Linked DNA regions of Zymomonas mobilis subsp. pomaceae ATCC 29192. The main gene of each other region encodes a partner of the protein of the gene in region 2 in a complex. Links are inferred from orthologs where the notes say so. Each region holds a gene or a part of one and is shown on either strand. Other genes may lie near its edges. The genes, in order: secY and secA.

Region 1 (3,266 bases), 400 kb from region 2 along the record:
CTTTTACAATATCTCAATAACTTTTTTGTAAAAAAGCAGGTTACCCTTATAGAGAGTAACCTGCTTTCATTTAAGTGAATAAAGGCTATTTTTTAATTAGAAACAGTAGGTTTAGCGCCTTTTTCCTTTAAAATCATTTCAATTTCTTCTGATACCTCATCCATAGGCAGCATACCATCTACATGATAGGCAATGCCACGGGCTTCATAAATAGGCAGGATCGGCGCTGTTTTCTCACGATATTCGATCAGTCTTGCTCTAACCGCTTCTTCATTATCATCAGGGCGGCGTTTGAATTCTGACGATCCACAAATATCACAAACACCCTCTGCCTTAGGGCGATGCAGCTCATTATGGTATCCGGCACCACATTTAGCACAAATATAACGGCCTACGATTCGCTTAACCAAGGCTTCTTCATCGACTTTTATTTCGATAACGCAATCAAGCTTACGGTGGCGCTCGGCTAGTAATTTATCCAAGGCTTCAACCTGTGGTTTGGTCCTCGGGAAACCATCAAAGATAACGCCATTTTGTGTATCAGGCTTATCTAGTCTTTCCCCTAAAACACGGTTCATCAGGTCATCAGGAATAAGCTTGCCTTCTTTCATAATTTTTTCAGCAAGCTTACCCACTTCGGTACCCTCTTGTACCGCTTGACGCAGCATATCACCGGTGGAAAGCTGTATCATCCCAAAGTCCCGAACCAGACGAAGGGCTTGGGTTCCTTTACCCGCACCGGGAGGGCCAAAAAGAATAATATTCATGCGTAAATTCCGCTTCTTTAGACAGACAGGCTAATTTTAATTTACTTTGACCGTCGCCGGATAGTTTTTCCCCGAAGTTTAGACTTACGGATCAAATCACCATATTGATGGGCGATCAGATGACTTTGAATCTGGGTAATCGTATCAATGGTAACATTAACCACGATGAGAAGACTGGTGCCCCCAATGGCAAAAGAGGTCATCCCCAGTTGACTGGCCATAAATTCGGGAACCAGACAGATACAAGTCAAATAAGCTGCCCCAACAACGGTTATACGAGTCAGCAAGTAATCAAGGTAATCTGCCGTCGCTTTACCGGGACGAATACCCGGAATAAAACCACCATAACGTTTAAGATTATCCGCCGTTTCCTCAGGATTAAAAACGATCGCTGTATAGAAAAAGCTGAAAAAGACGATCCCTGCCCCATAGAGCAACATATAAAGCCATGTGCCATGGGCTAAATACTGATTAAGCGTAATCAATATATTATTCCAGCGACCGCCTGCGGTCATCCTCTGGCCAGCAAACTGCGTAATAGTTAACGGCATCAACAAAACAGAAGACGCAAAAATCGGAGGGATAACATTAGCTGTATTCAATTTTAAAGGTAGATGGCTTTTATCCGCTTGCATTACCCCGTGGGCAGATTGACGCTTAGGATATTGAATAAGTACCCGACGTTGAGCGCGTTCCATAAAACATATAAAAAGAATAAGCCCAACGACAACGACCAAAATACCCAAAACCAGAGCAGGATTAACAGCACCGCTACGAGCGCGTTCCAATGTATTGAGAATAATAACAGGTAGCTGAGAAACGATACCCGCCATAATAATAAGCGATGTTCCGTTACCGACCCCACGGCTTGTAATTTGCTCGCCTAACCACATTAAAAACATGGTACCGCCGATAAGGGATATGACGCAGCTAACTCTGAATAATAATCCTGGATCAACAACGGCTGAAAGACCGGCCGGCGTTCTCCAGTTTTCTAACCCAACAGCAATGAAGTAGCCCTGAATCGCGGTTAGAAGAACGGTTCCATAGCGGGTATACTGATTAAGCTTTTTCCGTCCACTATCGCCTTCTTTTTTCAAAGCCTCAAGATGTGGACTAAGAGAGGTAGATAACTGCACGACAATTGATGCTGTAATATAAGGCATCAACCCCAAAGCAATGAGCGACATGCGGCTAAGAGAGCCACCAGAAAAAGTATTGAAAAAATCGAGCACACCACCATGAGTCTGCGCAAAAAGCGCGCCCATTGTACGCGGATCAATTCCCGGTAATGGCACGAAAGAAAGCAATCGAAAGACAATCAAAGCTAGAAAGGTAAACCACAAGCGTTTTTTAAGATCGGTGGCTTTACCAAACTGAGAAAGATTGAAATTAGAGGCAAATTGGTTGGCTGCTGATGCCATTATTCAGTCGAACCCCGAAAAAATTGCTGATAGCTAATGTATAAATTTAACTATCATGACGTATGATCGACATGCCGCAAAAGAGAAAGAAATTCCTTATAAAGAGAATTATTCTTTTTTTCTACGACCTCCTGAAACCCAAAGTTCAGGAACCGGACATAGTGGTTTAAGCGGTGAATGCAGAATTGACAACCAAGCCTTTACCGAAAGATTACTTTCATCCATGAGAAAACGGTCTGCAAAGTCATTTCAACTTGCAGACCGCATCCCATCAATCAGGCTTGGTACCTTGCCAACTTAGGCTTCTGCTTTTTCAACATTGCGACGGGCAATTAATTCAACAGAACCGCCAGCTTTCTCAACAGCTTCACGCGCTGCTTTAGAAATACCAGCAACCTTGAACGTAACTTTGGAAGAGATCTCACCCTTACCTAAGAGACGCACACCATCTTTACCACCTCGGGCAACCCCTGCCGCTTTAAGAGCAGCATGATCAACCGGTGCATTTGCATCAAGACGACCGTTTTCGATCAGTTTCTGCACAACACCCAAATTGACTTCGGCATAATCTTTACCAAAAATATTGTTAAAGCCACGCTTTGGGAGACGCATGTAAATTGGCATCTGGCCACCAGCGAAACCTTTGATAGCCACGCCTGAACGGCTCTTTTGGCCTTTTTGACCACGACCAGCCGTTTTACCAAGACCAGAACCAATACCACGACCAACACGGACGCGATCCTGGCGTGAACCGGCATTATCTTTGAGTTCGTTAAGTTTAAAAGACATAATGGGCACTCGCTTTCGCTTTTGACGCGCTTATAAATTGGAAAGGAAGCTAAACTTGCGCATTTTATAGCTTCCCAATAAAAAACAGCGTCCCTCTACCGAGGCGACGCCGTTCTTTGCCATATTTCCCTGCTATAAAACAAGGAAAAGATTAATTCTCAATCTTAACTAGATGCGCCACTTTGCGAATCATACCCCGGACATCCGGCGTATCATTCAACTCACGCGTACGATGCATCTTATTAAGGCCAAGACCTACCAACGTTGCACGCTGGTCAGGACTGCG
Region 2 (3,696 bases):
ATGAACAAGGACATCGCCGATCCCCTTGTCCGCCACCAGAAATCCAAAACCTCTGATAATATCAAACCATTTAATATAGCCCGTAATCGAAAGCGTTTCTAAAAAAGTTGCTATTTTGGGAGGGGGATTAAAAGGATCGTTTGCGTGCAAGTTTAACATTCTCCTTCTCCTCAAAGACAAAACTATCATTTCTCGTAGAAATAATGAAGAAGAAATGTAATATCGTTATGAATTTTATGTAAAAATAACAACATTTTTATGATAAAATTTAATTGTTACTTGTTTTTAGACAACAAAATTTCTCTCAATTTTTTATTTAGGTTATTTCAAACTATAAAAATAAAGCTGTCAGAAAGACAGCTTTATCAAGACAAGATAGCGTTAAGATTTTGCGTCGGTAAAGGCCCCATGACAATGTTTATAGCGCTTACCAGAACCACAAGGGCAAGGTGCATTACGGCTTATTTTACCTACCCAATGGGCAGGATCTGCATCTGATAGGGATTTATTTTGAGCCGCCGCGTCAAGTAAAGCTGTATTCTGATCAACCGTTATTCGATCCCCATCGGCATCGGTCTTAGCTTGATTTTCAAAGAAAACGTTATCCTGAGCAGCCAGGGCTGCCATAATGTCAGGTGAATTTCTTAAAAATTCTGGTAATTCCGGTAATTCTAATGAAGGTTGAAAAAATTCGATTCTGTTTAGATTACGGGTTACATCCTCACGAATAGCTAACAACATACGTTCAAATAGAGCAAAAGCCTCATGCTTATATTCATTGATCGGCGTTTGTTGGGCATAAGCGCGTAGATGGATAATTTGTCTCAGACTATCCAAAACAGAAAGATGTTCTTTCCAATGGTGATCTATGGCTTGAAGTAGGGTATTTTTTTGGAGATCCGCCCAATGTTCCGACGGAATATCTTTGATGCGATCTTGTAAGGAATCCTCTGCCGCCTGAAACACACGTTCGGCCACAATTTCGGGATCAATACCGTCTTCATTCTGCCATTCTTCAACAGGTAATGTTAAATTCAGAATATCCGCCGCTTTTTCTTTCAAGCGCTCTATATCCCATTGTTCAACATAGCTACCTTCAGGGCAGCATTCTGCAACGAAGGCCCCAATGGTTTCTTCCTGCATTTCTTCAACAAGTTCATGAACAGACGGGGCATCCATGATAGTAGCGCGTTGTTCATAAATAACTTTACGCTGCTCATTCATTACATCGTCATATTCAACGACCTGTTTGCGAATATCATAATTACGGGCTTCCACCTTACGCTGGGCCGTCTCGATGGCCTTTGACATAATCGGGCTAACAATTGCTTCACCATCTGCCAGACTTTTGTTCATCATTTTGGCAAACATCGTCTGAGAACCAAAAATGCGTAAAAGATCATCATCAAGGCTTAGATAGAAGCGACTTAAACCCGGATCGCCTTGACGACCGGAACGCCCACGTAACTGATTGTCAATGCGGCGGCTTTCATGTCTTTCTGTGCCTAGAACGAATAAACCACCCGCATTGATAACCTTTTGTTTCTCTTCTGCGACTTCTTTTTTAATGCGTTCAATGGCAGCATCCCGTTCCGAGCCTTCTGGCATATCCCGCAATTCATCCGCCACACGAAAATCAACATTGCCGCCCAATTGAATATCCGTACCTCGGCCAGCCATATTGGTAGCAATAGTTACCGCACCAAAACGCCCTGCCTGTGCTACGATATGGGCTTCCATTTCGTGATAACGTGCATTCAGAACCTTATGGGGAACGCCTTCATGTTGTAAATATTCTGAAAGCAATTCGGATTTTTCAATAGAGACAGTGCCCACTAAGATCGGCTGACCAGAAGCGGCATGCTTCTTGATCGCTTTCGCTATAGCACGGAACTTATCTTCCATATTTTTGTAGAACTGATCATTTTCATCAGCACGTCGTATCGATAGATTAGTAGGAATGGTAACGACGTTCATTTTATATATCTGATGGAATTCCGCGGCTTCTGTAGCAGCGGTTCCAGTCATACCCGCGATACGGGGATAAAGTCTGAAATAATTTTGGAAAGTGATCGAAGCAAGCGTCTGATTTTCAGGCTCTATTTGAACCCCTTCCTTGGCTTCAATAGCTTGATGCAAGCCTTCTGACCAACGACGGCCTTCCATCATTCGACCCGTAAATTCATCAATGATAATAATTTTACCATTTCTAATGAGGTAATCGACATCTCGACGGAACATCAGATTAGCACGCAAAGACTGATTAAGATGGTGGACAATCTGGGTATTTTCAAAATCGTAAAGATTGCCTTCTTCCAGCATATCCGCCGCTTTTAACAGCTGTTCTGCTTTTTCAGTGCCCTCTTCTGTAAGAATAACATTCTTTTGTTTTTCATCGATTTCATAATCTTCAGCCGTCAATTTTTTTACGATTTGATCGACGGCGATATAAAGATCAGATTTATCATCTGTTGGGCCAGAAATAATTAAAGGCGTTCGTGCCTCATCAATAAGAATTGAGTCAACTTCATCAATGATGGCATAGTTGAAGGGACGCTGCACCATTTGGGAACGCGAATATTTCATATTATCGCGAAGATAATCAAAGCCCAGCTCATTATTTGTCGCATAGGTAATATCAGCCGCATAGGCCTGACGACGCTCTTCATCTGAAATGTTTGGCATAATAACGCCGACTGTCAGACCAAGAAATTTATAGACTTGTCCCATCTGTTCGGCATCGCGCTTGGCCAGATAGTCATTCACCGTTACGACGTGAACGCCTTTACCTTCCAAGGCATTAAGATAGCAGACCAAGGTCGCGACCAAGGTTTTACCTTCGCCGGTACGCATTTCGGCGATTTCACCGCGATGTAAAACAATACCTCCGATGATCTGAACGTCATAGTGACGCTGACCCAAGGTACGCTTGGCTGCCTCACGAACCGTTGCAAAAGCCTCCGGAAGAATCTGATCCAGAGTCTCTCCCTTGCTAAGCCGTTCTTTAAATAGAAGCGTTTGTCGGGCAAGTGCCTCATCATCCAAGGCTGCAATACTGGTCTCGAAACTATTTACTTTCTCAACAATACGGCGCAGGGATTTAACATAACGATCATTAGCAGAGCCGAATAAAGCCTTGGCAATAGCGCCGAACATGGGCAGTCCCTAACAATTTCAATGCATGCGATGGATAATAGAACAGACCTGCAAAAGTCTGTTTTTTTAAGCTGATAAACTGACAAGAAGATAGGCAGCCGCCATAATAACGTCAATCATCCCCCCTGATTGTTATTGCCTCTTTTCTCCTTGATCCACTAGTTTTTCTGATAAAATTGATCTTATCAAGCGGGAAGGTTTAAGGGCATTTTTTATATCTCTACCGCTATTTTATTGGTTTTTCGAGCTTTTTATATCATCTATTGAAGAATAAATACTCGTATCCTTAGTAGGGAAACGCTATCAACGCCGTATTACGAACCGGCCGGTTTATTGTGATTGAAGGATCTTTAGTATGATCGCCAATATTTCCCCGCTTGCGCCCCAGCATTTACCTGAATTACCGGCGATAGACGGGATTACATTGCGAGCCGTTTGTGCCGGCTATAAAGATTGGCAACGTAATGATCTTAGCTTTTTTACCTTTGCGCCAGGTACGACGGTCGCTGGCTTAACTACCAAGTCAGCTTGTCCTTCTCC

The links.
Region 1: the proteins of secA (region 2) and secY are in contact, whole or in part, in a crystal structure (PDB 3DIN), measured with the Thermotoga maritima proteins. The link is inferred for Zymomonas mobilis subsp. pomaceae ATCC 29192 from one-to-one orthologs. Residues at the interface, in WP_004082002.1 of Thermotoga maritima: Glu261, Ala262, Arg263, Lys300, Ala301, Arg302, Thr303, Ile304, Ile305, Leu323, Tyr324, Asp325, Pro326, Val329, Ser330, Tyr333, Ile336, Lys340, Phe345, Val349, Glu363, Phe364, Tyr374, Ser375, Gly376, Gly377, Glu393, Ile395, Thr482, Ser483; in WP_004081795.1 of Thermotoga maritima: Glu108, Gly109, Glu110, Glu111, Ala236, Glu237, Arg238, Arg239, Ile240, Thr241, Ile242, Gln243, Tyr244, Ala245, Arg246, Arg247, Val248, Thr249, Gly250, Arg251, Arg252, Val253, Tyr254, Gly256, Ala257, Ser258, Thr259, Tyr260, Leu261, Pro262.

The regions. Positions count from the first base shown.
Region 1 is NC_015709.1:786,668-789,933, forward strand. What follows is about bases 1-2,941. They hold secY (preprotein translocase subunit SecY), read right to left. Parts: upstream 2,192-2,941; coding sequence 809-2,191; downstream 1-808. Other genes in these bases: ZYMOP_RS03495 (adenylate kinase), read right to left, coding at 93-767; rplO (50S ribosomal protein L15), read right to left, coding at 2,489-2,941. Outside these bases: more of rplO, read right to left, coding at 2,942-2,980; rpmD (50S ribosomal protein L30), read right to left, coding at 3,132-3,266. UniProt on the Escherichia coli protein: The central subunit of the protein translocation channel SecYEG. Consists of two halves formed by TMs 1-5 and 6-10.
Region 2 is NC_015709.1:385,221-388,916, forward strand. The notes cover bases 182-3,552. They hold secA (preprotein translocase subunit SecA), read right to left. Parts: upstream 3,157-3,552; coding sequence 382-3,156; downstream 182-381. Other genes in these bases: argJ (bifunctional glutamate N-acetyltransferase/amino-acid acetyltransferase ArgJ), read left to right, coding at 3,512-3,552. Outside these bases: ZYMOP_RS01765 (cold shock domain-containing protein), read right to left, coding at 1-159; more of argJ, read left to right, coding at 3,553-3,696. UniProt on the Escherichia coli protein: Required for protein export, interacts with the SecYEG preprotein conducting channel.